Regions from separate parts of the Pseudomonas sp. NPDC090752 genome, predicted to be linked through region 2. Evidence: riboswitches for the same ligand, from Rfam matches in the RefSeq annotation. Region 2 holds a riboswitch; the other holds the start of a gene.
What was found. Region 2 has a riboswitch for cobalamin ahead of ACZ6YA_RS21445 (TonB-dependent receptor). Riboswitches for the same ligand answer to the same signal wherever they lie in the genome.
Positions count from the first base shown of each region.

Region 1: it holds a riboswitch for cobalamin, as region 2 does, so the genes downstream of both, cobW (cobalamin biosynthesis protein CobW) here and ACZ6YA_RS21445 (TonB-dependent receptor) in region 2, are expected to answer to the same signal.

Region 1 covers NZ_JBVJLI010000008.1:74,322-95,777, forward strand. Annotated here, with positions in the region: gene ACZ6YA_RS13035 (sigma-54-dependent transcriptional regulator) at 1-402, shown strand, start outside; gene ACZ6YA_RS13040 (hypothetical protein) at 518-820, opposite strand; gene ACZ6YA_RS13045 (GntP family permease) at 905-2,257, opposite strand; gene ACZ6YA_RS13050 (gluconokinase) at 2,370-2,909, opposite strand; gene gntR (HTH-type transcriptional regulator GntR) at 3,116-4,135, shown strand; partial or broken gene ACZ6YA_RS13060 (PAS domain-containing protein) at 4,236-5,018, shown strand; partial or broken gene ACZ6YA_RS13065 (methyl-accepting chemotaxis protein) at 5,124-5,555, shown strand; gene ACZ6YA_RS13070 (transporter substrate-binding domain-containing protein) at 5,530-8,805, opposite strand; gene ACZ6YA_RS13075 (response regulator) at 8,817-9,431, opposite strand; gene ACZ6YA_RS13080 (DUF1272 domain-containing protein) at 9,652-9,894, opposite strand; gene cobM (precorrin-4 C(11)-methyltransferase) at 9,961-10,713, opposite strand; gene ACZ6YA_RS13090 (cobalamin biosynthesis protein) at 10,736-11,146, opposite strand; gene ACZ6YA_RS13095 (CbtA family protein) at 11,146-11,856, opposite strand; gene ACZ6YA_RS13100 (CbtB domain-containing protein) at 11,866-12,051, opposite strand; cobalamin riboswitch at 12,159-12,381, opposite strand; cobalamin riboswitch at 12,538-12,747, shown strand; gene cobW (cobalamin biosynthesis protein CobW) at 12,847-13,914, shown strand; gene cobN (cobaltochelatase subunit CobN) at 13,918-17,679, shown strand; gene ACZ6YA_RS13115 (ATP-binding protein) at 17,681-18,682, shown strand; gene ACZ6YA_RS13120 (vWA domain-containing protein) at 18,718-19,350, shown strand; gene ACZ6YA_RS13125 (hypothetical protein) at 19,465-19,731, opposite strand; gene ACZ6YA_RS13130 (sigma-54 dependent transcriptional regulator) at 20,077-21,402, shown strand; gene ACZ6YA_RS13135 (LTA synthase family protein) at 21,437-21,456, opposite strand, start outside.
Region 2 covers NZ_JBVJLI010000018.1:100,731-109,497, forward strand. Annotated here, with positions in the region: gene ACZ6YA_RS21440 (acetyltransferase domain-containing protein) at 1-281, opposite strand, end outside; gene ACZ6YA_RS21445 (TonB-dependent receptor) at 487-2,613, opposite strand; cobalamin riboswitch at 2,725-2,930, opposite strand; gene ACZ6YA_RS21450 (ABC transporter ATP-binding protein) at 2,976-4,124, opposite strand; gene ACZ6YA_RS21455 (ABC transporter permease) at 4,144-4,953, opposite strand; gene ACZ6YA_RS21460 (ABC transporter permease) at 4,960-5,877, opposite strand; gene ACZ6YA_RS21465 (ABC transporter substrate-binding protein) at 5,874-6,899, opposite strand; gene ribBA (bifunctional 3,4-dihydroxy-2-butanone-4-phosphate synthase/GTP cyclohydrolase II) at 7,208-8,329, opposite strand; gene ACZ6YA_RS21475 (DUF1330 domain-containing protein) at 8,408-8,701, shown strand.

The sequences.
Region 1 (21,456 bases), on a different contig from region 2:
CGCCGATATGGCAAACCGAATCTGCGCTTCAGTGCCGAGGCCGAGGGCTTGATGCTGAGTTACAGCTGGCCGGGCAACGTGCGCGAGTTGCGCAACATGCTGGAGCAGACGGTGTTGCTGGCGCCCAACGAGGTGGTGCAGGCGCATCAGCTGAACTTGTGCATGACCTTGGTCGACGAGCCGATGGCGCAGCCGACGGCCACCTTGTACGAAATGCCGCGGCACGAACCGGAGCCGGGCACCAGCCTGCCGGACATGGAGCGGGACCTGGTGTGCAAAACGCTGGATCGCACGGATTGGAACGTCACCAAGTCGGCACGGATGCTCGGGCTTTCGCGGGATATGCTGCGCTACCGAATCGAAAAACTGGGCCTGACCAGGCCCGACAAGCGACAGTGGTGATGATGTCTGCACCGGTTTCTTCACGGGCAATCCCGCTCCCGCAGGGTCAGCGCTGAAATCAACACCAGCGCCATACCTGTGGGAGCGGGCTTGCCCGCGAATAGGCCGAAACTGACTAACGCTGCCCGCCGTCCGACCCGGTCCCCCCCTGCGCACCATTACCTTCCGACCCACTGCCATCCATCCCCGGCAAATCGCGGTTGTCATTCTGCTTGGCGGGCGGACTTTCCGGGTCATTACCCTGAATGCGCGGGTCAGTAGCCCGCGGCATGGGCTTTTCGATCGGGTTGAGGGTGCTGTCCACACCCGGCTTCGGCGCCGGGTTGTGTGGGTCGTCGGGGTAGGTCGTTCCCGTGCCGACCGCAAGGGCCATCGGCGCGGCGAGCAGGGCGGCGAGCAACACACTGGTGCGGATCATGGGCAAACTCCTTTGCGAGGGTAGGGCTTGTACAACTGTTCGGCCCTACCCCAGGCGCCAAGGTGCCATCACCCCGATCAGCGGTCACACCACCGTCGACAGCGCCATGATGAAGATGATGCCGACCACCGAAAGGATGGTCTCCATCATGGTCCAGGTCTTCAAGGTTTCGGCCACTGTCATGTTGAAGTACTGCTTGACCAGCCAGAAACCGGCATCGTTGACGTGGGACAGGATCAGCGAGCCAGCACCGGTGGCCAGCACCAGCAGTTCCCGGTTGACCCCGGGCACCAGGTCGATCACCGGGGCAACGATACCGGCACCAGTGATGGTCGCGACGGTCGCGGAACCTGTGGCGATGCGGATCACCGCCGCTACCAGCCAGGCCAGCATGATCGGGGAAATTTCTGCCTGCACGGCCATCTGCCCGATCACATTGCCGACCCCGGTATCGACCAGCATCTGCTTGAAGCCGCCGCCTGCGCCGACGATCAGCACGATGGCTGCGGTCGGCGCCAGGCTCTGGTCGAGCATCTTCATGATCTGCTGGCGGCTGAAGCCACGCGCCGAGCCGAAGGTGTAGAAGGCCAGCAACAGGGCGGCGAGCAGGGCGGTGATCGGGTGACCGATCAGGTCCATCCACTGGCGGACGATATGCTCGGCCGGCAGCACCACGTCAGCGAAGGTCTTGAGCAGCATCAGCACCACTGGCAGCAACACGGTGACCAAGGTAATGGTGAAGCTCGGCAGATTGCTTTGGTCGGACTCCTTGGCAATCTGGTCCATCAGTTCTTGCGACGGGTTGCCGGGGATGTAGCGGGAGATGAAATTACCGAACAAGGGGCCGGCAATGATCGCCGTGGGCAGCGCCACCAGCAGGCCGTAGAAGATCGTTTTGCCAATGTCAGCCTTGAAGATGCCGATCGCCAGCAGCGGGCCCGGGTGCGGAGGCACCAGGCCGTGCACCACGGAAAGGCCTGCCAGCAGCGGGATGCCGATCTTGATCAGCGATACGCCCGAGCGCCGGGCGACGATGAACACCAGCGGAATCAGCAGCACGAAGCCGATTTCGAAGAACAGCGGGATGCCGACCAGGAAAGCGGCGAACATCATGGCCCAGTGCACGTTCTTCTTGCCGAAGGCGCGAATCAACGTTTGCGCGATCTGGTCGGCCCCCCCGGAGTCGGCCATTAGCTTGCCAAGCATGGTGCCCAGGGCAAGGACGATGCCGACGAATCCAAGCACACCACCGAAACCGTCCTGGAACGATTTCATGACCTTGGCCACCGGCATGCCGGAGGTCAGGCCGAGAAAGCCCGCGGCAATGGTCAGGGCGACGAAGGGGTGGACCTTGAAATGGGTGATCAGCAGGATCAGCCCGATGATGGTTACCAGGGCATCGAGCAGCAGGTAGGTATCTGTAGCCAGTCCGAACATGGTTTTAAGGCCTCGGTCTTATCGTTGTTTTTGGCGTTGCTTTAATTGAATCTTCGCCGCTTTCAGGTGTCGAGACAGCGCTGTCTTAGGTGAGCTGGAAAAACCGCCGGATTCAGGCGGTTCGCGCCAGGCTCCGCTCACCGCAGGGCTTTAGCCAGTCGTCGACCAATCCGGCGAGCATGACGAGGGGTAGCGTGGCATCCAGGGCCAGGGTCATTGGTTCCCCGCGCGGTGACTCAAGGGCAGCGAACTGGCTGTCAATCAGGCTCGCCGGCATGAAGTGGCCGGGGCGGGCCAGTACGCGCTTTTCCGCTTCAGCGGGGGTAAGCTCGAGGAACACGAATACCAGTCCTGGCATCGCATCGCGCAGCGTGTCGCGGTAACTGCGCTTGAGTGCCGAGCAAGTGAGGATCGGGCGCTCGCCGGCCTTGACCGTAGCCTGCAGCTCCTCGCCCAGGCGCACCAGCCAGCCGGCCCGGTCGTCGTCGTTCAAGGGCGTGCCAGCGCTCATCTTCTGGATATTTTCGGCAGGGTGGAACGCGTCGCCCTCGATCAGGCGGCCGCCGCTTTTTTCAGCGATGGCAGCACCCATGCTACTTTTGCCGCAACCGGCTACGCCCATCACCACAATGGCGGACAGGGGAGAATTCATCAGTACCTCCTGCGGGATGAGGTAGCGCTGTCTCGGCACAGACGAAACGCCACCTCTCCGTGTTATTGATCTTGTCGTTACGCAGTATGGACGCTTGGCAGGGGGCGTGTAGTGGCCACCACCAAAGATTACATTGCCTGCGTCCTGAGACAGCGCTACCTTAGTGGCCGTTCCCCTCCCTTGCAAGTAGTAAAATTACAACACACATGTCTCGATCTGGCTCCCGCACTACCGGTCGTCCCACCCTGGCAGAAGTGGCCAGGCTGTCCGGGGTCTCCCCGATTACCGCCTCACGCGCGTTGCGCGGAGTGAGTACCGTTGCCCCAGATTTGGTGGAAAAGGTGCTGGCCGCTGCAGCCAGTCTGGGTTATGTGGCCAACCCGGCGGCCCGGGCACTGGCGTCTGCGCGTAGCCAGTCGGTGGTAGTGCTGATTCCCTCGCTGTCCAACCAGTTGTTCATCGACACCCTTGAAGCCATTCACGAGGTAATGCGCCCTCGCGGGCTTGAAGTGCTGATTGGCAACTATCACTACGATGTCGACGAAGAAGAAAACCTGATCCGCAATTACCTGGCGTACCAGCCGTGCGGCATGCTGCTAACGGGTTTCGACCGCAGCGATGCCGCGCGGCAGATGCTGGCGGCCAGCGGGGTGCCTTGCGTGCACATGATGGAACTGGGCGGTCAGCCTGGTGCTTTGTCTGTCGGGTTTTCCCAGCAGCAGGCCGGGCGTGCTGCGGCGCGGCACTTGCTTGAGCGCGGCCGGCGACGTCTGGCGTTCATCGCCGCGCAGCTCGACCCTCGGGTGATGCAGCGAGCCGAAGGATTTCGCCAAGCGCTGGCCGAAGCCGGCATGGCCGACACGGAGCTGGAGATCCTCTCGCCCCAGCCCTCGTCCATTGCCCTGGGCAGTGAGCTGTTCAGCCAGTTGCTGGCCCAGACGCCCGATGTGGATGGCATCTTCTTCTGCAACGACGACCTCGCCCAGGGCGCAGTGTTACAGGCGCTGCGCCAAGGCATCGAGGTTCCGAGGGCAGTGGCCATGGTCGGCTTCAATGACTTGCCAGCGTCTGCGCACATGGTCCCGCGGCTAACTTCGATTCGTACGCCCAGGGCAGCCGTTGGTCGGGGTGCTGCGCAGGCATTGCTGGCATTGCTCGACGGCAAGCGAGTGGCGACCGCACAGCAGGACCTGGGTTTTGAGTTGATGGTGCGCGAAAGCTCCTGACTTTTCTTTGTCACTAATAACTAAGTGATAGCAGTGTGCTTGCACGCCTGCGGCGCCGATCTATGCTCAGGAAACCCCGCGCATAAAGGACCCCGGCGCCATGTTCGATTTTCATCGCAAGTCTGATCTGATCGAAATTCAGCGCACTCGCCAAGCCCTTGCTGAAACCCAGGCAAAGCTTGCGGCAATCAGCCGTAGCATGGCCATGATCGAGTTCGCGCCCGACGGCACCATTCTCGATGCCAATGCGCAGTTTTGCCAGGCGATGGGCTACAGCATCGAGGAGCTGCGCGGCAAGCACCATCGGCTGTTCTGCGACCCGGCTTACGCCAAGACTGCCGAGTACCAGCAACTGTGGCGCGAATTGGGGGAGGGCAAGGCCATCAGCGGCACGTTCGAGCGTGTCGATAAGGGAGGCCGTGAGGTGTGGCTAGAGGCCAGCTACATGCCGGTGCTCAACGAACGTCAGCAAGTCACCAGCGTGATCAAAGTGGCGGCCGATATCAGCCAGCGGGTCAAGGATGAGCACGAGAGCCAAAGCCTGCTCAAGGCCATTGGCCGCTCCATGGCCGTGGTCGAATTCACCCCCCAGGGCCGGGTGATCCAAGCCAACCAGAATTTCCTCGCCACCATGGGTTATCGCCTGGAAGAGGTGGTGGGTCGGCATCACGGGCTGTTTTGCCTGGCGCATGAGCGTGAATCGGTCGGCTACCGGGAGTTCTGGGCTTCGTTGAACCGTGGTGAGTACCACTCGCACCGCTTCGAGCGCGTTAACAAGCAAGGCCAGACGGTCTATCTGGAAGCCTCCTACAACCCGATCTTTGACAGTAAGGGCCGGCTGTATAAGGTGGTCAAGTTCGCCAGCGACATCACCGCGCAAGTCAGCACCCAGCAGAGCGCCGCCGACGCTGCCCATGCCAGTTCAGTGCAGACCGATGCTTGCGCGCGCAAGGGCACCGAGGTGGTGCAGCAGACGGTAGAAGTGATCGAGCAGATTTCCCAGGAACTCAACGACGCGGCGCGCAGCATCGACGCGGTGAGCAAGCAGTCGGATGTGATTGGGCAGATCGTCCTGACCATTCGCGGGATCGCCGACCAGACCAACTTGCTGGCCTTGAATGCCGCCATCGAGGCCGCCCGCGCCGGTGAGCATGGGCGCGGCTTCGCCGTAGTCGCCGATGAAGTGCGCAACTTGGCAGCCAGAACCAGCAAGGCCACCCTGGAGATCGTCGATGTGGTGCGACAGAACCACGACCTGTCACTCACTGCGGTGGCCAGCATGCAGTCCAGCCTGACCCGCACGGGGCGAGGCGTTGCCCTGGCCAATGAGGCCGGCACAGTGATCATGGAGATACAACAGGGCTCACGCCACGTTGTCGACGCGATTAGCCAGATCAACTCGACGCTGCAATTGCACTGAGGGCCTCGTCCAGTTCGTGCTGCAAATGCTGCAGGCTGGTTTTCAGTTGCAGCCGCAGCGCGTCGGTGGGTAAGCCCTCGGCCTGGGCCTGTTCGATGGCCTCGCAATCCTGCACCACGCCCCGCACCTTGAGCATCTTGGCGCCGCCCTTGATGCGGTGGGTGACCGTGCGCACCGCGTCGCAGTCCGGGGCGTTGCCAAGTGCGTGTAGCGCGGCAAGATCTTCGCTGGCGCTGTGCGACAGTTGTTCGAGTAGGCGCCGTACTAACTGATCATCGTCCAGGGTCAGATGGCGCAGTTCGCTCAGGTTGAAGCCGCTTGCCGTAGGCTTTGACGCCTTCGGCTCTGGGTGAGCCTGCGGCACGTGAAGGCGGAGTGCTCGCAGGCCAATCGGCTTGAACAGGCAGTCATCCATACCGCTGGCCAGGCAACGTGCTCGTTCTTCGGCCTGGGCGTTGGCAGTGACGCCCAAGATCTTGCAGGCAGGAATTGAAAGTACCTGCTCTTGCTGGCGAATCCTGCGGGTGAGCTCGTGGCCATCCATTACCGGCATGCTGCAGTCGGTGATGACCATGTCAAAACGTGTGACTTGCCATTGAGCCAGCGCCGTTTGACCATTTTCGGCCAGGGTTACCTGATGGCCCAGGCTGTTTAGTTGTTTTTCCAAGAGCAGCAGGTTGGCCGGGTAATCGTCGACTACCAGAATCTTCAGAGGCCCCGTTGCGATTTCCTGATTAGGCAGGTTGGGTTCGATGGGCGTGGGTGGTTCGCTGATAGGCAGGTCCATTTGGACCAAAACCCGGGTGCCCACGCCTTCGACGCTTTGCAAGCTCAAGGTGCCGCCCATGAGTTCGGCCAAGGTCCGGCTGATCACCAGGCCCAGGCCGGCGCCCTGGCTCGACCTGGGGCCTTTAGCCTGTGCGAAGGCATTGAACAGACGAGCCTGGTCCTCCAGGCCAATGCCGATGCCGGTGTCCCGCACGCTGAGTTCCACATGAATGAGACGGTCAGCGCTCTGCGACTTGAGCAGAAGGGTGGCTTGTACCTCGCCGTGGTCGGTGAATTTGATGGCGTTGCTCAGCAAGTTGGAGAGGATCTGTTTGAGCCGCGTGGGGTCCACCAGCATCCATACCGGGCCTTTTGGCAGCTCGTCCTGCAGTTTCAGTCCTTTGGTTCGGGCATTGCCCTCGAACACCCTGAGGGTGGTGCGGACCAACTCGACCAGGTCGGTGGCCACCGGTTGCAGGGTCATGTGACCAGACTCCACGCGTGAGATATCCAGAATATCGCCGATCAGCGCTAGCAGGCCGACGGCCGAATTGTGCGCAGTCTGCAGCGCCAAGGCATCGCAACGTCCGGCTCGGCTATCTTCGAGCGCCATTTCGAGCAAGCCAATGACTGCATTCATGGGGGTACGGATCTCGTGGCTCATGGTCGCCAGAAACGTACTCTTGGTCTGGCTGGCTTGCTCGGCATCGTCCTTGGCCTGGCGCAATTGTTCAAGCAAGCCGCGGCTGAGCGCCAACTGCGCCTGCAGTGCGCGCTGGGCTTCGGTGCGTTGGTGGATCAGCTTGCGCAGGTAGCTGTTCCAAAACACCACGCCGGCCAGTAGCAATGCAGACAGCACCAGCACTTGCAGCGCCAGCGTGCGGTAATTGCGCCATGGGCTGTCACTGACCACGGTGCTGTTGCGCCAGCGATTGATCAGCTGGTCGAGCTCTTCCGGCGGAATGCTCAGCAGGGCCTTGTCAAGAATGGCCTGCAGTTGCGGCTGGTCGGGAGCGACAGCGAACGCGGCGATCGCCGGGTCGTCCCCTAGCACGCTGGCAATGCGCAATTTGTCCTTGAAGACATGGTTGATGTAGTACGCCGCGTTGATGTGGCTGCTGTAGGCGACATCCGCGTCGCCGTTGGCCACGGCTTCCATTAACCCCAGCGGGTTGTTCACTTCGACCACTGTGGCTTGCGGGTATTGGCGTTGCACGTCGGCTCGCAACGGCGACCCACGCAGCAGGGCTATGCGCTGTCCATCCAGGCCTCTGGCCTGCAAAGGCCAGGCGGCCTGGCTGCGCGTGACCAGTACTCTGGGACTGACCAGATAGGGACGGGTATAGCGCAGCTGTTCGGCGCGCTCGGTGCCGTAGCCCAAGGCCCCGATCATTTGCGCTTCGCTGTGTGCCACCTGCTCGACCATGGTCTGGACCGCGTTGCGTTCGGTAAGGTTGAACTGCAGGCCGGTACGTAGGGTGATTTGCTTGAGCAGGTCGATGGTTATACCGCTGGCACGCTGCTGGTTATCGTTGAACGTCAAGGGCGCGAGCGCAGTGTCGACCAGTACGCTAACGGTTGGATGGCTGTCTATCCAGGCCTGTTCTTCAACAGTCAGTGCAGAGAGGTGGCGCTCGAGCAGCAGGCTGGTGTTGCCACTGGTCCAGCGGCGCAGGATGCTCAACCGTTCGCTTTCGTTGATTCTCGCCAGGGCGGTATCGATCAAGCGTCGCAAGCGTGGGTTGTCACCGGCCAGGGCAAAGGAAAAGCTCGCGGCCGGCACCTGGCAGAAATGGTCGATCTTGACCATGCCCTGGTAGCTTTTGCCGATCAGGAAGTCGGTGCTGATCGCGTCGCCCAGATAAGCGTCGGCCTCGCCCAGTTCGACGGCTGCAAGGCCCGCCAGGGTGGAACGGTAGAAACTCAACTGCGCGCTGGGGTAGAGACTGCGAACGGTCTCGCCGGGCAGGTAGTGATCGACCATGGCCAGTCGCAGGCCCGCCAGGTCCCTGTTGTGTTTCAGCGTACGGCCTTCGCGGGTGACGATGACTGGCATGTCGTCGGCATAGGGCAGGCTAAGGCTGAGCTGGGCATCCGCGGCCTCGAAAGCGTTGGAGCTGCCCAGCAAGTCGATAGTGCCCTCACGCAGGGCGGCGATCGCTTCATGGCGGCTGGCAAAGCGCCTGACCTCGATCGGCACGCCCAACTGCTCGGCGATCAGCCCGGCGTAGTCGGCGCTCAAGCCTTCATAATCATTCGGGCTGATGTTGATTTCGAACGGTGGATAGTCGGGCCGTGAGCTACCCAGTAGCAGAACCTTGCGCTGCTGCAGCCACTGGCGGTCCTGAGCGTCCAGCTGTAACGGTGACGTAGCGCTGATGGCCCTCGCCAGTAACTGGCGCGGCTCGGCATCAGCCAGCGTTGCGGCTGGGCAGCAGGCCAGGCTGATAGCCAGTAGCAGGCCAACCAACGTGCGCTTCATGATGATTGCGCTCAGTTGACGTTGTTGCGCTTGGCCAGATCCACCATCTCGACCAGTGACTCCGTCTTGAGCTTGTCCATGATCCGGCCCCGGTAAGTACTGATGGTCTTGGCGCTCAGGTTCATCTGACTGCCGATGTGCTTGTTGTTTTCGCCGTTGGACAGCCGTCTCAGCACTTCCATCTCACGGTTGGACAGGCTGCCCAGGCGTGTCGGCTCACTGTCCAGCGTATTGCTGTTGACTGCCATCTGCGGGAAGGTGGAATAGCCCTTGACCAGGGCCTTGAGCGCAAAGACGACGGCGTCGAGGTCTTCGCTCTTGGTCACGAATGCGCCAATACCGGCATCCAGGCAGCGGCGTACATACAAGTCGGTGGCCTGGCCGGTCAGTACCATGATCTTGGGCGAATGCTCGAGCTGCTGCAGGCGTTTGATCACCTCCATCCCGTCGAGACCAGGAAGGCCGATGTCCAGGACCACGACGTCGGGTTGCAGCTTGCGTGCTACCTGCGCCACTTCGCTGCCGTTGTCGACTTCACCTATGACTTGAAAGCGCTCGCGCTCAAGCAGCATGCGTACGGCAAATCGAACGGTTGAGTGGTCATCGACGATCAGCACGGTTGTCATGAGGATAACTCCTGTCGGAATGTGGGCCGTTTCCCTGGGCTAATCAGGAATACGTCTGCAAGATCTTTCTGCAGCGCAGCACGATACGTCCATTCCGACGCCTTGGTAATGGCGAGTATAGATCCGTTGACTAATGAGGTTGGCGTTGTCGAAAAATCCTACAAAAATGCCTGAAAACAGGCATCTTCGGGTTGAATTCGACGTCACTTGCAATGATTGGTTACTTACAGCCAGCGTGGGGTTTCAGGACGCGCTGGGTCGAAGCAGGATTGTTACTCAAGGACTGGCCGACGCGGGGGGGGCGAGCAAGCAACTGGCCGGAGCAGTTGGGGCAGCGACCATGGAAGTGAGTGTCGGCACAACGGCGGCAGAAGGTGCATTCGAACGAGCAGATCAGCGCATCAGGGCTATCGCCCGGCAGATCGACATTGCAGCATTCGCAATTAGGGCGTAGCGCCAGCATGGGCATGACTCCAGTCCGTGGTTAGGAACCTGGAGTCTGCTCCGGCCATTGGCTGCTTGGCAACGGTTAGTCGCCTGGCCGATAGAGGTGCGAATGTCCGGCGCGATACAAGGCAGAGGCGGTGAACGGCGCGTCACCCAGCACGTGCCCGACGAGGATCAGTGCCGTGCGACGAAAGCCTTTGGCGCCAACCTGTTCGACGATATCGCCGAGGGTGCCGCGCACCCAGTCCTGGTCCGGCCAGGTCGCGCGGTGCACCACGGCCACAGGGCAGCCGCTGCCGTAATGGGGCAATAGTTCGTCGACGATCCGTGCCAGGTGCTTGACACCTAGGTGGATGGCCAAGGTGCTGCCATGCCGGGCAAGGTCGCCCAGTTGCTCCCCGGCTGGCATCGGCGAGCTGTCGCCGTAACGCGTGAGGATGACGGTCTGCGCTACTTCCGGCAGGGTCAGCTCGCAGCCCAGCAAGGCGGCGCTGGCGGCGGTGGCCGTGACCCCGGGGATGATCTGGTAATCGATACCCTGTTCGCGCAGGTGGTGGATCTGCTCGCCGATAGCCCCATACAGACTGGGGTCGCCACTGTGTACGCGGGCCACGTCCTGGCCTTTTGCATGCGCTGAGCGCATGGCGTCGATGATTTGTTCCAGGTGCAGTTCGGCACTGTTGATGAGCGTTTCGGCCTGATGGCCTTCGAGTACGGCGGCGGGTACCAGGGAGCCGGCGTATATGATCACTGGGCATTGACGAATCAGCCGTTGCCCCTTGACCGTTATCAGTTCGGGGTCACCGGGGCCGGCACCAATGAAGTAGACCGTCATGAGAAATCCTTGGATGTTGCGATTAATCGCCGCAGGCGAGGGCGAGGGTGGCAGTGCCGAGCGTCTGCCGTGTCACCCGAAGCGTGACACGGCCGTGATCAAGATGCGCCAAGGCCAGCGCTGTGCTCTCCGCAACGCCCCAGCAGCCACTGTGGGCGAAGGCTTTCGCGGAGCGGTGGCTGAGCAGGGGCTCGAACGCCTGCAGCTGGTTGGCCTCGAATATAACCAACGGCAGGTTGAGGCGTTTGGCAAGTTGTTGCAGGCCACGCTCGTCGGCTTTCAAGGCGATGCTGGCGATGCCCTGCAACGCAGACAGCGCCAGACCATGGCGGTCCAGCGCTTGGCGCAGCAGGGCGTCGAGCGCATCCGCCGGGCAGCCTCGGCGGCAACCGAAGCCGGCGTACAGCGCCACCTGCGGCTGTTCGCTGGCCATCAGGCCTGGCTTGAGCGGCGATACAACCAGGCACTGAGCAGTCCCAGGGCCAGCCAGAAGGCGGCATTGGTCAGCCACGAAGCGATCTTGAACTGAGTTTCCAGGGCTTCAGGGGCCAGGCTTGCGTGGACATCGGGCTGTGGTGCGCCAATGACATGGGGCATCACCAGCAATGCCACGCCGAGCGCCTTGAGCAGCCAGTGCCGGGCAAACACCAGCAGCGCCAGGCCGATGGCGGTGCTGGCAGCGGTACCGATCCACCAGCTCTGACGCAGGCCGAGGTCGGCGGCGGCAGTGCCGGGCAGCTCAGGCGGCAGTCCCAGAGTGGGCGCCAGGCAGAACACGGCGAAGCCGGCCAGGCCCCAGAGCGCGCCAGTGCTGACTCGGTTGGGCTCGCGCAGGCTGTACAGGGCCGCGAGAATCAGCGCAAAGCCGACGGCGACGACCAGGTTGCCACCGGTGGTGGAGAGGATGCGCTGCCAGCCGTCTTCCGGCGACCAGGCCTCTTCGCTGTGTTCATGCCCGGCTGCATGTTCATGGGCAACGGCTGCTTCACCGTCATGGCTGTGCTGCTCGACGGCAGGCGCCGCCGACTCGTAGGTTTCCGCCTGCAGAATCAGCGGAGCCACCCAGAAACTTTGCAGCAGGGTGAGCAGCAAGGCTGCAAGCAGGCCGCTGAACCCGGCGGTGCGGGCAATGCGCTTGATCATGGGGCGGTCTCAGTGGCAGGGGAAGGCGGCGCTGTGGCGGGTGTCGTGCGCGGCATTGTGCACGGCTTCGAGGTGCGAAAAACCGGCGAAGTAGACCAGGCACAGGCCCAGCAGGCTGGCGGCGGCGGCGATGACCACGCGCTGGCTGAGGGTGACGGGAGTGGCGATAGCGTGCTTGGTGCTGGTGATGGGCATGACGCGTTCCTCTGCTTTGCTTTTGTATGGGCAACGGGGCACAGGCGAGCGCGACAACCCCGGGCTTGAATGGCCCAGGGGAATGCGACAGCGCCCGCCCACCGCGGGGTGTTCATGAACGCCAGGCCGGTCTCCGGGCTTGCGAGGAGGAGCAGGGCTCCTGGTAAAGCGTCACCTTCCCATGCCGTACTGCGTGGCACAGTGGTCCAGACGTTTCACTCGCTTACCGTTGCGGGGGCAGCACCGGGTTTGTCGCGCCCTGGTGAGGGCTTGCGACGCACCGGTTTCCCGTTTCACCCCCGTGGGGGCACCTGAACGCGAGGTGTAAGGAGAGCACGGGGGAGGGTTTGCGTCAATTGGTGAGGTGGTGTGTAGTGTTCGCTTGAGTTTTATGTTGCTCTTGAGATCGAGCGCCGCCCGCGCGGCGCTCGATCTCAGGGGCAGCACAAATCTCAAGCCATGAGTTGACCAGCCACCACCCCCCGCGTAGCCTTGCCGCTTCGAGGTTCTTCGGCCACGCCGAAGCTAAGACGGGAACGCGGTACAAGCCGCGGCTGCCCCCGCAACTGTAAGCACCGAAACGGATCGACACAGCCACTGCGCCCTGGCGCGGGAAGGCGTCATCCCGCCAGCCCCTGTTCAATGAGGGGGCGCAACGGTGCAAGCCAGGAGACCTGCCTCGTGACGTTTTCGACTTTCAACCGGGCGGGGTGATCCGGTGGCGAACGAGCCCGGCCACCTGGCCCGCGGCTTTCGTCCCGCATGCCCGCGCCATCCTGCCAAGGGCAACGCGACATGAAAACACTGGCCAAGCTCCCCGTCACCATCGTCACCGGCTTCCTCGGCTCGGGCAAGACCACCTTGCTCCGGCATATGTTGGACAACGCCCAGGGCCGCCGCATCGCGGTCATCGTCAACGAATTCGGTGAGCTCGGCATCGACGGCGAAATCCTCAAACAGTGCAGCATCGGCTGCACCGAGGAAGAGGCCAGCGGCCGGGTCTATGAGTTGGCCAACGGCTGCCTGTGCTGCACCGTTCAGGAAGAGTTCTTCCCGGTAATGCGCGAGCTGGTGGCGCGCCGCGGCGACCTCGATCACATCCTCATCGAAACCAGCGGCCTGGCCCTGCCCAAGCCGCTGGTGCAAGCCTTCCAGTGGCCGGAAATCCGTAACGCTTGCACGGTTGATGCGGTCATTACCGTCGTTGACAGCCCGGCCGTAGCCGCCGGCACCTTCGCCGCCTATCCGGACCAGGTCGACGCCCAGCGCAAACTCGACCCCAACCTGGACCATGAATCGCCCCTGCATGAGCTGTTTGCCGATCAGCTGGCCAGCGCCGACCTGGTGGTGCTGAACAAAGCCGACCTGATCGACGCCGAGGGCCTGGCCAAAGTGCGCGCTGAGGTTGCCGAAGAACTGCCGCCTGCGGTCAAGGTGATCGAAGCCAGCAGCGGGCGCTTGCCGCTCGAAGTGCTGCTGGGCGTGGGCGCGGAGTCGGAGGCGCACATCGATGGCCGCCGTACTCACCATGATTCGCACCACGACGGCGACGATCATGACGACCACGACCATGACGCCTTCGATTCCATCTCCATTGACCTGCCTGAGGCCGACGAAGCCCTGTTGCTCGATGCGCTGACGCAGTTGGTGGTGGAGTTCGGGATCCTGCGCGCCAAGGGCTTCGCGGCCATCCCCGGCAAACCGATGCGCCTGCTGGTACAGGGCGTGGGCACCCGCTTCGACAAGCACTTCGACCGCGCCTGGCGTAGCGACGAGCCGCGCATCACGCGCCTGGTGCTGATCGGCCAGGACCTGGATGCCGTGCAATTGGAAGCGCGCCTGCGCCAAGCCCTGGGCGCCTGACCCATGCACCTGCTGCGGACCCAGCCCGGCGGTTTCGTGCCGGACGACAGCATCGCCGACCTCGGCCAGACGCCCGCCGAACTGGTGATCCTCTGCAGCGGCGATTCGCACCTTGCATTGCTCGCTGAAACTGCCGAGCAACTGCCGGATGACTACCCCAGCCTGCGCCTGGCCAACCCCATGCAAGTGCAGAACCATGCCTCGGTCGACCTGTACATCGACGAGGTACTGCGCCATGCCAAGGTGATCCTGGTGTCGTTGCACGGCGGCGTCGGTTACTGGCGCTATGGGGTCGAGCAATTGGTCGAACTGGCCTCGCGCGGGGTGCAGTTGATCCTGGTGCCGGGTGACGACCGGCCCGACCCCGAGCTGACCGGCCTTGGCACGGTCACTGGCGAGCCGGCCGAGCGCCTGTGGCATTACTTGCGCCAAGGCGGCAAGGCCAACGCGGTCAACCTGTTCAAGTGCCTGGCCAATCAGTGGCTGGGCCGTGATTACAGTTGGGATGCGCCGCAGCCATTGCCACGCACCTCGATCTACCACCCGCACATACCCGCTGCCGCCCTGGAGGACTGGTACGCCCAATGGCACCCGGAACATCCGGTGGCGCCGTTGCTGTTCTATCGCTCGCACCTGCAGGCGGCCAACACCGCGTTCATCGATATTTTCTGCGAACGGCTCCTGGCCGCCGGGCTCAACCCGCTGCCGATCGCCGTCGCCAGCCTCAAGGAAAGCACCTGCCTTGAGCAGGTTGAAACTTGGCTGGACGAAGTGGGCGCCGAGGTGCTGATCAACACCACAGGCTTTGCCCTGTCCAGCCCGGAACGCCCCAACCTGCGACCGTTCCGGCGCGACATACCGGTGCTGCAGGCGATCTGCGCGCAGGACAACCAACCCGGCTGGGAGGCTAGCGAGCAGGGCCTGGGCGCCCGCGACCTGGCGATGCACATTGCCTTGCCTGAACTGGACGGGCGCATCATCACCCGCCCGGTGAGTTTCAAGGACATGGCCTGGCGCAGCGAGCGCAGCCAGTCCGATGTGGTCTGCTACCGCGCCCACCCCGAGCGTATGGACTTCGTCGCCGAACTGGCGCGGCGCTGGGTCGAATTGGCACGCCTGCCCAATGGGCAGAAACGCGTGGCGTTGGTGCTGGCCAACTACCCGACCCGTGATGGACGCATCGGCAACGGCGTCGGGCTGGATACGCCTGCAGCGGCCCTGAACATCCTCAAAGCCCTGCAAGCTGAAGGCTACCCGCTGGCCGAACTGCCAAGCAGCGGCACGCAACTGATCCACCAGTTGCTTGGCGGTGTCACCAACGATCTTGAACACCTCGACCAGCGCCCTTGCGCGCAAAGCCTGAGCCTGGCGGATTATCAGGCTGCCTTCGACCGCCTGCCCGAAGCTAACCGCCAGGCCGTGCTGGAACGTTGGGGCCCGCCCGAGCAGGACCCGATGTACCGCAGCGGCCGTCTAATGGTCGCTGGCCTGCGTTTTGGCCTGACCTTCGTCGGTATCCAGCCGGCGCGTGGCTATCAGGTCGACCCCAGTGCCGTCTACCACGACCCGGACCTGGTGCCGCCGCACGGCTACCTGGCGTTCCATTTCTGGCTGCGCCATGCCTTCGCTGCCGATGCGGTCATCCATGTCGGCAAGCACGGCAACCTGGAGTGGCTGCCCGGCAAGGGCGTCGGCCTGTCTGCCCAATGCTGGCCTGATGCGCTGCTGGGCCCGCTGCCGAATATCTATCCCTTCATCGTCAACGACCCGGGCGAGGGTGCCCAGGCCAAGCGCCGCACCCAAGCGGTGATCATCGACCACCTGATGCCGCCGCTGACCCGTGCCGAAACCTACGGGCCACTGCGCCATCTAGAGCAACTGGCCGACGAATTCTACGAAGCGCAGATGCTCGACCCACGGCGCGCCCGAGAACTGCAGGGCGACATTCTTGACTTGGTGAAGGCCAACCACATCGACCGAGAACTGCAGCTGGAAGGCCAGTTGGATGATGCCGACGTGTGGCTGCCGCGCCTGGATACCTACCTGTGCGACCTCAAGGAATCGCAGATTCGAGACGGTTTGCATGTATTTGGCGAGTCCCCGCAGGCACGTCTGCGGATCGACACGTTGCTGGCACTGCTGCGAGTAGAGCGCGGCGATGGCCGGGGCGGCAATGCCAGCGTGCTGCGCACGCTCGCCAAGGCCCTGGTGCTGGGCTTCGACCCGTTGGACTGCGATCTCGGGCAAAATTGGGCTGGCCCGCGCCCAGCGCTGCTGCAAGCCATCAGCGAATCAGCATGGCGCACCTGCGGTGACACCCGCGAGCGCCTTGAGCTATTGGCGCTGCAGGTTATCGAGCAAGCGCTGAACGGTAGCCTTCAATTGCCCGTCGAGACTCACTGGCAGCCAGTACACGAGGTAATGCAAGCCTTATTGGACCAAGTTGCGCCCAATCTTGACGCTTGCGGGGCGGCTGAAATCAATGGACTGCTTGCAGCCCTGGCCGGGCGCTTCGTGCCGGCCGGCCCCAGCGGTGCACCTAGCCGTGGACGCCTGGATGTGCTGCCCACCGGCCGCAACTTCTATACCGTCGATGTACGCAACCTGCCCACCACCACGGCCTGGCGCCTGGGTTTCGCTTCGGCCAACCTGATCCTTGAGCGCCATCTCCAGGACCACGGAGATCACTTGCGCCAACTCGGTCTCTCGGTATGGGGCACCGCGACAATGCGCACAGGTGGCGATGACATCGCCCAGGCCATGGCGCTGATGGGCGTGCGGCCGGTGTGGGCCACCGGCAGCCAGCGCGTCGATGACTTCGAGATCCTGCCGTTGAGCGTGCTCGATCGCCCTCGGGTGGATGTAACCTTAAGAGTATCGGGCTTTTTCCGCGATGCCTTCGGCAACCTGATTCGCCTGTTCGATGCGGCCGTTCAGGCGGTAGCGGCGCTGGACGAACCGGATGATGCCAACCCCCTGGCCGCGCGGGTGCGCAGCGAACGTGAAGCCTTGCAGGCGCAAGGCGTGGAGGCTGAGCAGGCTGCACGCCAGGCCGGTTGGCGTGTATTCGGCGCCAAGCCGGGCGCATACGGTGCCGGGGTGCAGAATGCCATTGATGGCCGCCTGTGGCACAGCCGTGACGACCTGGCCGAGGTGTACCTCAATCATGGCGGCTATGCCTATGGCGCCAGCGACGAAGGCACACCCGCGCGGGCTCAGTTCGCTCGGCGCCTGGGTCAAATGCAGGCGGTTCTGCAGAATCAAGACAACCATGAGCACGACTTGCTCGACTCCAATGACTATTACCAGTTCCAGGGGGGCATGCTGGCCGCTTCCGAGACCTTGTCGGGCAGCGCAGTGGCCAGTTACCACGGCGACCACAGTCAGGCAGACCGGCCGCGCATCCGCACCCTCAAGGAGGAACTGAACCGCGTCATCCGCGCGCGCGCCCTGAACCCCAAGTGGATCGACGGTGCCAAGCGACATGGCTATAAAGGAGCGTTCGAACTGGCGGCGACCGTCGACAACCTGTTCGCCTTCGACGCGACCACGCACCTGATCGACGACCATCATTACCAGTCGCTGGCCGATGCCTACGTGCTCGACCCGGCGACCCGCACTTTCATGCGCGAGCACAATCCCGAGGCCCTGCGTGACCTCACCGAGCGCCTGCTGGAGGCCCAGCAGCGCGGCCTCTGGGAAGCCCCCGGTGAATACCGCGAAGCCCTGGAAGAGCAATTGCTCGACGGCGAGGAACAGGCTTGAAATGAGTGAACCCGTACAATTTCCGCTGGCGGCCGTGGTCGGCGCCGAAGACCTCAAGCTGGCCTTGTGCCTGACCGCCATCGACCCGAAGATCGGCGGCGTCCTGATCGAGGGGCCGCGTGGCATGGCCAAAAGTACCCTGGCCCGCGGCCTAGCTGACCTGCTCGGCGAAGGGCCGTTCGTGACGTTGCCACTTGGCGCCAGCGAAGAACGTCTGGTCGGCACGCTCGACCTCGATGCCGCGCTGGGGCAAGGCAAGGCGCAGTTTTCACCGGGCGTGCTGGCCCAGGCCGATGGTGGCGTGCTGTATGTCGATGAGGTCAACCTGCTGCCCGACACATTGGTCGATCTGTTGCTGGACGTCGCTGCCAGCGGCACCAACCGCATCGAGCGGGACGGTATTTCCCATCGGCACAGTGCGCGCTTCGTTTTGATCGGCACCATGAACCCTGAAGAAGGCGAATTACGCCCACAACTGCTCGACCGCTTCGGCCTGAACGTGGTGCTCGAAGGATTGCCGGCACCCGCCGCGCGTCAGCAGATCATTCGTCGTCGTCTGGCCTTCGACACCGACCCGCAGGCCTTCTGCGAGCAATGGGCCCAGGCCCAGGCGCAGTTGCGTGAGCGCTGCCAGGCGGCACGCCAGACCCTGGCGGCAATCGCCTTGGACGACCAGGCCCTGGCCTGGATTACCGAGCGCTGCTTTGCAGCCGGGGTCGATGGCCTGCGTGCCGACCTGGTCTGGTTGCGTGCCGCCCGTGCCCACTGCGCCTGGCGCGGCGGCGAGGCCATCGAAGAGGGCGATGTCGATGCGGTGGCGGAGTTCGCCCTACGCCATCGCCGCCGGGAGTCGCCAGCAATCGAACCGCCCTCGCCGCCACCTCAGGCAGGCGGAATGGATGCGCCGGACCAGGGCGGGCAGGGCGATTGGGGCGCGCTGCCTGCACAGCCAGTAGCCAGCGGCGCCCGGCGCGAGGTGCCGAACTGGGCAAAAAAGCCCTGAGCATCCGCCCACCCGGCAGCAAGGTGGCGGATGCCATGCCCCGAGTCGGCAATGTGCCTGGCGCCAGCCGTGGACGCGCGCGCGCGGCGCAAACGGGGCGGGTGGCGTGGCTTGCGACCCTGCTCAACGGGCGCCCGCGCCTGCGCCAGGACCTTTGCTGGCAGCAGCGCCGGGCTCAGGCTGGCGAATTGTGGCTGATCATTGTCGATGCGTCAGCGTCCACCAGGCGCCACCAGGCGCTGGCACAGAGCAAAGGGTTATTGGCCGAGTTGTTCGATCAGGCCTATCGACAGCGCGCTCGACTGGCGCTGCTGACCGCCAGTGGGGGCGCGCCTCAGTGGCAGCGTCATGGCTTGAAAGCCTCAGCCTCGCTGCAGCCTTGGCTACACGCCTTGGGTGCCGGAGGCGGCACTCCGTTGATTGCTGCCCTGGAGCAAGCCCGGCGTTGGTTGCAGACGCGACAAAAGGCCCACCCTCAGGAATTGCAGCGTTGCCTGGTGTTTACCGATGGCCGATTGCAGCGTTGGCGTGCCGTGCAGCCCATGCCCTGCGCGACGGTATTGGTAGACATGGAATTGGCGCCAGTTCGGCTGGGCCGGTCGCGGCAATTGGCCGCAGAGTTACTAGCCGATTACCAGCATCTTGAGCAATTCAGGATAAAGGACTAAGCCACTTCACGAGGGCTGCCGCGACACTATGTCGCAATTGAAAAGTTGCCTAAAGGGCATTGGAGAAGTTGCAAAGGTGCGTGCTCGGCACGCACTTGCAGGCAACCATTGATATTACTTGGGCATCGACCAAGGTTGCAGGTCATAGCCTTTCTGACACAGTTCGGCACGCACTTCCTCGATCAAACTGGCCCATTGCGCCGGGTCGGAATAGATATGCGAGGACACCTGCTTGCTGCCGATACGGGTGCTGGTCCGGTCGATCACCGCCAGGCTCAGCTCACCGGTACCGTTGGGCGCATCCCAGGCGACGCACTGGAAGGGTTCGAAGGCATGATCGGCGATCAGCAAGGCTTCGTTGACACGGAGCGGGGCATTCATGGTTCGGTCTCTCTATGGTCCCAAACATCGACATTCAAGTCCGCATTACTGCAACGTCGCTTCAGGGTATCGCGATCTGCAGCGCGGGGTTATTCGTACTGATGCTCCAAGTTGGGGGCGGAGTCACACAGTTTTTGTAAATATTTTGCGGCGGCATGATTTTTTTTATTGCACTGCGCCGCCTGTGACGCTGATTAATTTGAAAAATTCCCGACCCGGCCTGATGCGAAAGAATTGGGCAGACAGACGGTAGTGGGCGCCGCCATGTTCGTTGCTACTGTTAAACAGGCGCCGCAACTTACTGTTTTCACGTAAAAAACCACAATTTGGCGCCAAGGAACGGTCATGCACGAAAGCGCCTCTCTTCGCCGCTTGCTCATCGTCGATCCCTGCGACGATTGCCACCGTCTGCTGCCTGGCCTCGAAAGTGCCGGGTGGAATGTTCACAGCTGTAGCCTGGACCTGGCCTTGGAGCATCGCTGCGATATTGGCTTGCTGCGCTTGCAGGAGTCGCACCTGCGCCATCCAGATGCAGTCAAGGACATGATCAAACGCAGCAATACCGAATGGATCGCGGTGCTTAATGGCGAGCAATTGCGGATGCAGAATGTCGGTGACTTCGTCTGCGAGTGGTTCTTCGATTTTCATACACTGCCGTTCGACGTTTCCCGTGTGATGGTCACGCTCGGACGGGCATTTGGCATGGCGCGCCTGCGGGGTAAAGGGGCAGTGCCGATCGATGGCCTGGAAGACGAATTGCTGGGTGACAGTCGGCCGATTCTTGAATTGCGCAAGCTGCTGGGAAAATTGGCGCCCACTGAATCGCCGGTGTTGATCCGCGGTGAAAGCGGCACTGGCAAGGAGTTGGTCGCACGTACACTGCATCGGCAGTCGCAGCGCAAAGAAATGCCGTTCATCGCCATCAATTGCGGGGCGATCCCTGAGCATTTGATACAGTCCGAGTTGTTCGGGCATGAGAAGGGGGCGTTTACCGGTGCGCATCAGCGCAAGATTGGACGTATCGAAGCGGCCCATGGCGGTACGCTGTTCTTGGACGAAATTGGCGATTTGCCACTGGAGTTGCAAGCAAACTTGCTGCGTTTTCTCCAGGAAAAGCATATAGAACGGGTCGGCGGCAGCCAGCCTATCCCGGTCGATGTGCGGGTCCTTGCTGCGACCCACGTGGACCTTGAGCGCGCCATAGAGCAGGGGCGCTTTCGAGAGGATTTGTATTACCGGCTCAACGTGTTGCAGGTGGTGACGGCGCCGCTGCGTGACCGGCATGGCGACCTGTCGATGCTGGCCAACCATTTCTCGCATTTCTACAGCCTGGAGACAGGCCGCCGGCCACGCACGTTCAGTGACCATGCCTTGGCCGCGATGGGCCGTCACAGTTGGCCGGGCAATGTGCGTGAACTGGCCAACCGGGTGCGCCGTGGGTTGGTATTGGCCGAAGGCAGGCAGATCGAGGCTCAGGATTTAGGGCTGCACGTGCTGGAGCAGGAGGAGCAGCCCTTGGGAACACTGGAAGACTACAAGCACCGTGCCGAGCGCCAGGCGTTATGTGACGTGCTCGATCGCCACAGTAACAACATGAGCATTGCCGCGAAAGTGCTTGGGGTGTCGCGGCCTACCTTCTACCGGCTGCTGCACAAGCACCAGATTCGCTGAAACCGCCCCGAGCAGAGGCGGCACCGGCCATTGGTCAGCTCGACTGGGCAATGT
Region 2 (8,767 bases):
GCCGAGACATCGCTGCGGCCCTGGTACTTCTCGCCGTACAGCCAGGCCGACAGGCCGGTCAGCAGCACGAACACCGGTGCGCACAGGTGGGCCAGGGTGCGGCTGGCGAACAGTGTCGGGTCGGTGGCGTCGATGGTCATCGGGTCGCTGACCTGGCGGTGCAGGAAGAACGTCTCGCGAACGTGATCGAGCAGCATGAACAGGATCACCAGGCCGCGCAAGGCGTCGATGCTCTGCAGGCGCTGGGTGAGCAGGGTGGGGGTGGCGGCGGCGCTTGTCATGGAAGAGGGTCGCAGGCAGGAATGAATGTCAAATGAAACGTTATCTTATAACTATTTCATTTGAGTATGAAAGTTGTTTTTGTGTTGTTCATATTGGCCCTTTCGCGGGCAAGCCCGCTCCCACAGGATCTCCACTGTCTCGCGTTCAGTGATGAACCTGTGGGAGCGGGCTTGCCCGCGAAGAGGCCGGTAAAGGCAACCTACATCAGAAGCTGTAATCCACCGTCGCAAAATAGGACCGCGGCACGCCCATGATCCACTGCGTACCGCTGAAGGCCGACGCCACATACTCCCGGTCAAACAGGTTGTTCACCTGCAACCCCATGCGCACATCCGGCAATACCTGCCAACCGATACTGGCATCGACTACGGTATACCCCGGCGCACGCTGGGTGTTGGCGGTGTTGGCATAACGCTCGTCCACATAGCGCGCGCCAATGCCAGCCTCGACCTGCTGGCCGAAGCCCTTGCTCAGCCACAGGTTGGCTGTACGCCGTGGCACGTTGGCTGGGCGGTTGCCGGCGCGGTCCTGGGGCACGCCGCCGACCAACTCGTCGAAGTCGTCATACTTGGCACGCACCAGCGAAGCATTGGCTGAGACCTGCCACTGTTGCGGCAAGGCCAGTTCCAGAGTCGCCTCCAGGCCATCGGAAGTCTGCTGTCCAGCCTGCTGTTTCTCGTGGGTCAGCGGGTCGTCCACCAGCAGCTTCTTCTTGACGATATGGAAGGCGGCCAGCGTCCACTCGCCGCGACCGTCCCAGAAGCGCTGCTTGAGGCCCAGCTCAGTCTGCTTCGACTCGGTCAGGTCGTAGTTCATCTGCGTCGGGCTGAGGCTGACCAGGTTGTTCACCCCGTCCTCGCTGGTGGAATACTGGCCGTACAGCGACAGGTTGTCGGTGGCTGCGAACACCAGCCCGGCGCGCCAGTTGCCGCCGTTCAGGCTGCGGTCGCTGCGGGTGTCGTTGATGAGGTTGTCGCGGTCGATGTGGTTCTGGTCGCGCCGCACGCCGGTCACCAGCGACAGGCGTTCGGTCAGCTGCAGGCGGTTTTCGGCGAACAGGGCGAAGGTGTGGGTAGTGGACAGGGTTTGCGGGCGTGTCGGCGAGTCGCTGTGGAAATACCCGGGTGCCGGCTGCCACGGGTCGATGTAGTCGCCGCCAACATCGTTGTATGGCGAGTTGCTGTCGACGTTGAAACGCACCTTGTTGTACTCGGCGCCGACCACGGTCTTGCTCGCCAGGCCGAACAGCGAATGGTCGAAGGTGAAGGTCTGGCGGTCGCCGATCTGCTCCTGGTTGTGCTTGATTTCCAGGTAACTCTGGCGCAGCAGCTGCTCGCGGTCGGCGTCCCAGCTGTAGTCCTCGGCGTTGCGCCAGTGACGGCGGCTCTTGATGTAGTAGAGCTGGTTGCTGGTGCTGAGTTGGTCGTTGATCGTCCAGTCGGTGGTGAAGCGGGTCCACTCGTCATGGTAGCGCTGCACATCGTTTTGAATGTTGTAGTTCTTCTTGCGCAGGCTGCTGCGGTAATGGCCATCGATCAGTGGCGTGCCATAGTAATTGGCCGGCTCGGCATCGCCGCGCTCGTGGGCCAGGGTGAAGCTGAGGTCGTCGCTGGCGTCGAAACGCAGTGCGGCGCTCAGGGCCAGGCTGCGCGAGTCGGTGCGGTCGACCCAGCCGTTGCCGGCCTGCTGGTTGAGGGTGAGGCGATAGCTCAGGCGTTCGCTGAGGCTGCCGCCGCTGTCCAGGCCCAGTTGCTGGCGGTCCCAGGAGCCGTAGCCCAGGCGCAGGTGGTTGCGGATGTCGCCGCTGAAGGGCTTTTTCGGGATCACGTTGATCACCGCACCGGTGGCGCCTTCGCCATACAGCACCGAAGCCGGGCCGCGGATCACATCGATGCGCTCGACCATCCACGGGTCGACCGGGAAGGTCTGGGTGCCGGCACCGGTATACAGGCGCGCGCCGTCGAACAGCGTCATCACCGAGCCATGCCCGGTAAAACCGCGTGCCGAAAGGCCGGTGCCGCCATCGCCGGGGCTGCCGACGAAGGTGATGCCCGGCGAGCGGGTCACGGCGTCCTGCACGGTGAGGTTGTTGCGTTGCTGGATCTGCTCGGCAGTGATCGTGCTGGTGCTGGCCGGTGTCTCCAGGGCACTGAGGTTCAGCCGTGAGCCGGCCTGGGTCGGCGTGGCAAGGTCGACCTGGTGTGCATCGAGGGTGTCGGTGATGGCCGTGGAAGGCAGCGCCAGCACGGTGTTGTCATGGTCATCGGCCAGGGCTGGCAGGGCGACGGCCAGGCAGGCCGCCAGGGGGTGGAGCTTGAGGGAACGGGACATGTCTTTCCACTAACAGCAGGAATGAATGGATCCCGGTGGAAAACACGCAAAGGCACAACCACGCACGCAGGCGCGCACGCGGATACCGGCCTGCGCCCGCCCACCGCGGGTTGCCAAGTGAAGCTTCAGGCCGGTCTCCGGGCTTGCGAGGGTCAGGACGCCTTCACCTTCCCATGCAGGCGCACAGTGGTGTGTCGAAGGCCTCACTCGCTTACCGTTGCGGGGGCAGCGCCGGACTTGTCGTGAACCACGACGCACCGGCTTCCCGTTTCACCCTGCGCACGGCGGCGCAGGACACCTGAAACTGGCGCGCATCTGACCATTGGTCGGGGCGCGCGTCAATCATTTACCTGCCGTGACGGTCAGTGTGCGCCGGCCGACTTGCTCAGGTCGCTTTCCGCCCACTCGGTGTAGATGCACGCATCGGCCACCGCCCAGCGGACCTTCACGGTATCGCCAGGCTGCATCGGCATGCCGGCAGCCGACAGTGCTTTCACCGTCAGTTCGGTGCCGCCTGGAGTCATCACGTGGCAGGTCTGGCTTTCGCCGAGGAACAGCACTTCGCCGACCTTGGCGACGACTTCGTTCCAGCCCGCGGGCAACGGTTCGCGCGCGGCCTGCTCGGTGGTCAGGGCCAGGGCCTTTTCCGGGCGCACCATGATCAGCGCGTCCTGCCCGGCCGCCAGGCCTGGGGTCAGGCGGATCGCCACCGGTTGGCCTTCAAAGCTGCCGGCACCATGACTGCTGGCCTTGATGCGCAGGAAGTTCGAGTTACCCAGGAACGAGGCGACGAAGGCATTCGGCGGGTTCTGGTAAAGGTCGTAACCGGTACCCAGGCCAACGATCTTGCCGTGGCTGAAGATGGCGATGCGCTGGGACAGGCGCATGGCTTCTTCCTGGTCGTGGGTCACGTAGACGATGGTGATGCCCAGCCGGCGGTGCAGCTGGCGCAGTTCATCCTGCAGGTCTTCGCGCAGCTTCTTGTCCAGCGCGCCGAGCGGCTCGTCCATCAGCAGGATGCGCGGCTCGTACACCAGCGCTCGGGCAATCGCCACGCGCTGCTGTTGGCCACCGGACATCTGCGAGGGCTTGCGGTGGGCGAATTTCTCCAGTTGCACCAGCTTGAGCATGGCGTCGACCCGCTTGTTGATCTCGGCGGCGCCGAGCTTGCGGATGGCCAACGGGAATGCGATGTTGTCGCGCACGTTCAGGTGTGGGAACAGCGAGTAGCGCTGGAACACCATGCCGATATCACGCTTGTGCGGCGGCACGTTCACCAGCGACTGGCCTTCGACCAGGATCTCGCCGCTGCTGGGGGTTTCGAAGCCGGCCAGCATCGACAGGGTGGTGGACTTGCCCGAGCCGCTGGAGCCGAGGAAGGTGAGGAACTCGCCGTCCTGGATCTCAAGGTCCAGGTTGTCCACGGCGGTGAAGTCGCCGTAGTGCTTGTTCAGGCCGCGCAGGCTGACTAGGGTCTGGCTATGCGCGTTGTCTTTGATCACTGCACTCATTGTTGTTTTCTCCGCGCAATCAAGCGTTGACTTCGGTGCGCCGGCGTAAGGCGGCGGCAATGACCATGACCAACAGCGACAGGCCGATCAGCAGCGTCGAGGCGACGGCGATTACCGGGCTCAGGTCCTGGCGCAGGGTGGTCCACATTTTCACGGGCAGGGTTTGCAGGTCGGGGCTGGCCATCATCACGCTGAGCACCACCTCATCCCACGACACCAGGAAGGCGAACAGGCCGCCGGCGATCATCCCCGGGCGAATCGCCGGGAAGGTCACCTTGAAAATTGCCTGCAGGCGCGAAGCGCCGCAGATCACCGCGGCATCCTCGATCGACTGGTCAAACAGCTTCAGCGAGTTGATGATCGAGATGATGGTGAAGGGCAGGGCGACGATCACATGGCTGACCACGAAGGCGAACAGCGTGCCGGTGTAGCCCAGCTTGAGAAACAGCGCGTAGACCGCAACGGCGATGATCACCAGCGGCACGATCATCGGCATGGTGAACAGCCCGTAGAGCATCTCGCGGCCGGGGAAACGGCCACGCACCAGGGCAAATGCGGTAGGCAGGCCCAGCAACACGGCGGCGATGGTCGTCAGCACGGCCACCTTGAGGCTGGCCAGCGCAGCATCCATCCACTCAGGGTTGGCGAAGAACTGCACATACCACTTGAAGGTCCAGCCCGGTGGCGGGAATACCAGCCACTGCGACGAGCCGAACGACAGCAGGATGATGAATACCACCGGCAGCAGCAGGAACGCCGCGATGACCCCGGTGGTCAGGTACAGGCCCGTGCGCAGCGGGCGGCCCATGGCATTGGGAGACAGAAGCATGGCGGATTACCTCGCGTTGCCGACCGGGGATTCCGGCTGCAGCTTCAGGTACAGGTAGAAGAGCACCAGGGTGATCACCACCAGCAGTGCGGCGGCGGCGCTGGCCAGGCCCCAGTTGAGGAACGACTGCACCTGCTGAATGATGAATTCGGGCAACATCATGTTCTGCGCGCCGCCGAGCAAGGCCGGGGTGACGTAGTAACCGAGCGACATCACGAACACCATCAGCGCACCCGAGAACAGCCCCGAGCGGCACAGCGGCAGGAACACCTTCCAGAAGTTGGTCCATGGGCTTGCACCGCAGATCGAGCCGGCCTGCAGCACCATTGGGTCGATGGCGTGCATGGTCGCCTGCAGCGGCAGCACGATGAACGGGATCATGATGTAGCTCATGCCGATCACCACGCCGGTCAGGTTGTGCACCATTTCCAGCGGCGCATCGATGATGCCCATGGCCATCAACGCCTTGTTGATCACCCCCGAACTCTGCAGCAGCACCAGCCACGAGTAGGTGCGCGCCAGCAGGCTGGTCCACATCGACAGCAGCACGATGTTCAACAGCCAGCGGCCCCAGCCGTTGGGCACCAGGGTGATCGCCCAGGCCAGCGGGAAGCCCAGCAGTACGCTGATCAGGGTGACCACACCGGCCACCGAGAAGGTGTTGAACAGCACCCGTGCATAGGCCGAGTTGGCGAACAGCTGCTCGTAGTTGCCCAGCCCCGGCACCGGCTCCAGCACCCCGCGCAGCAGCAGGCCAATCAGCGGGGCGAAGAAGAACAGGCCAAGGAACAGCAGGGCCGGCAGCAGGTTACGGCTGCCTTTCCAACGCCGGCTCATGGGTTCGCGCCGGGGTGCGGTTTGCGGGGCGCCGGTGCCCGTGGGGGCACCTTGCGCGTTCTGCAGGGCGTTGATGGCGACTTTCATTTGACCAACCACTCATTCCAGCGCGCAGCGATGGCTTGGCCGTTCTTCGCCCAGTAGGCGAAGTCCAGCGTGACCTGGTCCTGGGCGTAGGCGGTCGGCAGGTTCTGCGCCAGGTCCTTGTCGAGCTTGGCGACGCTGTCGACGTTGACCGGGGCGTAGGCGGTCTTGTTGGCGAACTCGGCCTGGCCTTCGGCACTGCTGGCATTGGCCAGGAACTTCATGGCCGCGTCCTTGTTCTTGGCGCCTTTGGGGATAACCAGGAAGTCGGCCATGACCAGGTTCTGCTTCCAGCTCACGCCCACCGGCGCGCCATCTTGCTGCAGGGCATAGACGCGGCCGTTCCAGAACTGCCCAAGCGAGGCTTCACCGGAGGCCAGCAGTTGCTGCGACTGGGCGCCACCGCCCCACCAGACGATGTCTTTCTTGATGGTGTCGAGCTTCTTGAAGGCGCGGTCCAGGTCCAGCGGGTAGAGCTTGTCGGGCGTCACGCCGTCGGCCAGCAGGGCCAGTTCCAGCACACCGGGGCTTGGCCATTTGTACAGGGCGCGTTTGCCGGGGTAGGTCTTGGTGTCGAACAACGCGGTCCAGTCCACCGGCTTGTTGGCGCCGAGCTTGCCTTCGTTGTAGCCGAGCACGAACGAGAAGAAGAACGAGCCGACGCCGTGGTCGCTGACGAAGCGTGGGTCGATCTTGTCGCGTTTGATCTGGTTGAAATCGAGGGGTTCGAGCAAGCCTTCGCTGGCGGCACGCAAGGCAAAGTCGGCTTCCACGTCGACCACGTCCCACTGCACGTTGCCGCTCTCGACCATGGCTTTGAGCTTGCCGTAGTCGGTCGGGCCGTCCTGGACGACTTTGATGTCGGTCGATTTAGTAAAAGGTACGGCCCAGGCTTCTTTCTGGGCGTCCTGGGTGGTCCCGCCCCAGCTGACGAAGTTCAGGCTGTCGGCGGCCTGCACGGCCTGACAGGCCAGGGTCAGCAGGCTGGCGGACAGCACTGCGGTTACACGTTTGCTCAACAGCATGGTTACGCCCTCGTTGCTTTTGTTATTCGAGGCGGGGCTTTTTGGGCGCGCCCGCCAACAGTATTCGGGGAGCAGCTAAAACAAAGTGTCAGTGGCCGTTCTTGAGTGTAGGTGCCGGCCTGCAATTTTAAGGTCTACGGGATATCATATTATGGTATTCCAAACTTTTGGCAAGAGGATAAGGCGACCGGCCATCACTAATCTCTCGACCCTGCTTGGCACACTGTGGGAGCGGGATTGCCCGCGAAGGCGTCGGTGGATTCACTGCCGCCTTCGCGGGGCAAGCCCGCTCCCACAAGTGCCCCGTTTCAGCTCAACATCCCGGGCTCGAACGGGATGCTTTGCACCACCTCCAACTCATACCCCGCCAACCCCGCATACTTGAGCGGCGGCCCCAGGTGGCGCAGCTTGCCCACACCCAGGTCCTGAAGAATCTGCGCGCCGGTACCGACTTCCGAGTACACCTTCGACTGCCCGCGCTGGTAAGGCCGCACGGGCTGAGTCAGCTGCGGTACACGCTCGAGCAGCGCCTGGGAGGATTCGTGGTTGGCCAGAATCACCACCACCCCGGCGCCTTCCTCGGCAACCCGCTGCAGCGCCGCCCACAATGTCCAGTTGGCCGGCCCGGCATATTCGGCGCCGACCAGGTCGCGCAGTGGGTCGATCACATGCACGCGCACCAGGGTGGGCTGCTCGCGGCGGATATCGCCCATGACCATGGCCATGTGCACGCCGCCTTCGATACGGTCCTCGTAGGTGACCAGGCGGAAGGCGCCATGCACCGTCGGCAACTCGCGCTCGCCGATGCGCTTGATGGTCTGCTCGGTGCTCAGGCGGTAGTGGATCAGGTCGGCGATGGTGCCGATCTTGATGCCATGTTGCGCGGCGAACACTTCCAGGTCCGGACGGCGGGCCATGGTGCCGTCATCGTTGAGCACTTCGACGATCACCGACGCCGGGGCGAAGCCGGCCAGGCGCGCCAGGTCGCAACCCGCTTCGGTGTGGCCGGCGCGGGTCAGCACACCGCCTTCGCGGGCGCGCAGCGGGAAGATGTGGCCAGGCTGTACCAGGTCTTCAGGGCGGGCGTCAGCCGCCATCGCCGCCGCCACGGTGCGCGCCCGATCGGCGGCGGAGATACCGGTGGTGACGCCAGTGGCGGCCTCGATCGACACGGTGAAGGCGGTGCTGAACACGCTGCCGTTGGCCGGGACCATCTGCTCCAGGCCCAGGCGCTGACAGTGGTCGTCGGTCAGGGTCAGGCAGATCAGGCCGCGCGCTTCGCGGGCCATGAAGTTGATGGCCTGGGCGTCGCAGCGCTCGGCGGCGATCAGCAGGTCGCCTTCGTTTTCCCGATCCTCGTCGTCCACCAGCAGGACCATCTTGCCTTGCCGGTAGTCCTCGAGGAGTTCTTCGATGCTGTTGAAAGCCATGCTGCACGCTCACTGTGGTCGGGTGATTATTATGGTATACCATCATACATAAATAATTCGGCAACAGGAGAGCAGCGGATGAAAGCGTATTGGATCGCCCACGTGGATGTGACCGACCCGGAGCAATATCAGCAGTACACCCAGCGGGCGCCTGCTGCATTCGTGGCATTTGGCGGGCGCTTTCTGGCGCGGGGCGGAAGGAGCGAGGCGATGGAGGGGCGGCCGACGCCGCAGCGCAGCGTGGTGATCGAGTTCGAATCGTATGAGCAGGCTGTGGCTTGCTACAGGTCCGATCTGTATCAAGAGGCGTGCAGCCATCGCCAGGGTGTGGCGAAGGCTGAGGTCATCATTGTTGAAGGTTTCGAGCCTTGAGCTGATCAATACCGGCCTCTTCGCGGGTGTACGACCGGAGACATCGTTTACATAGTAAACCGGGGA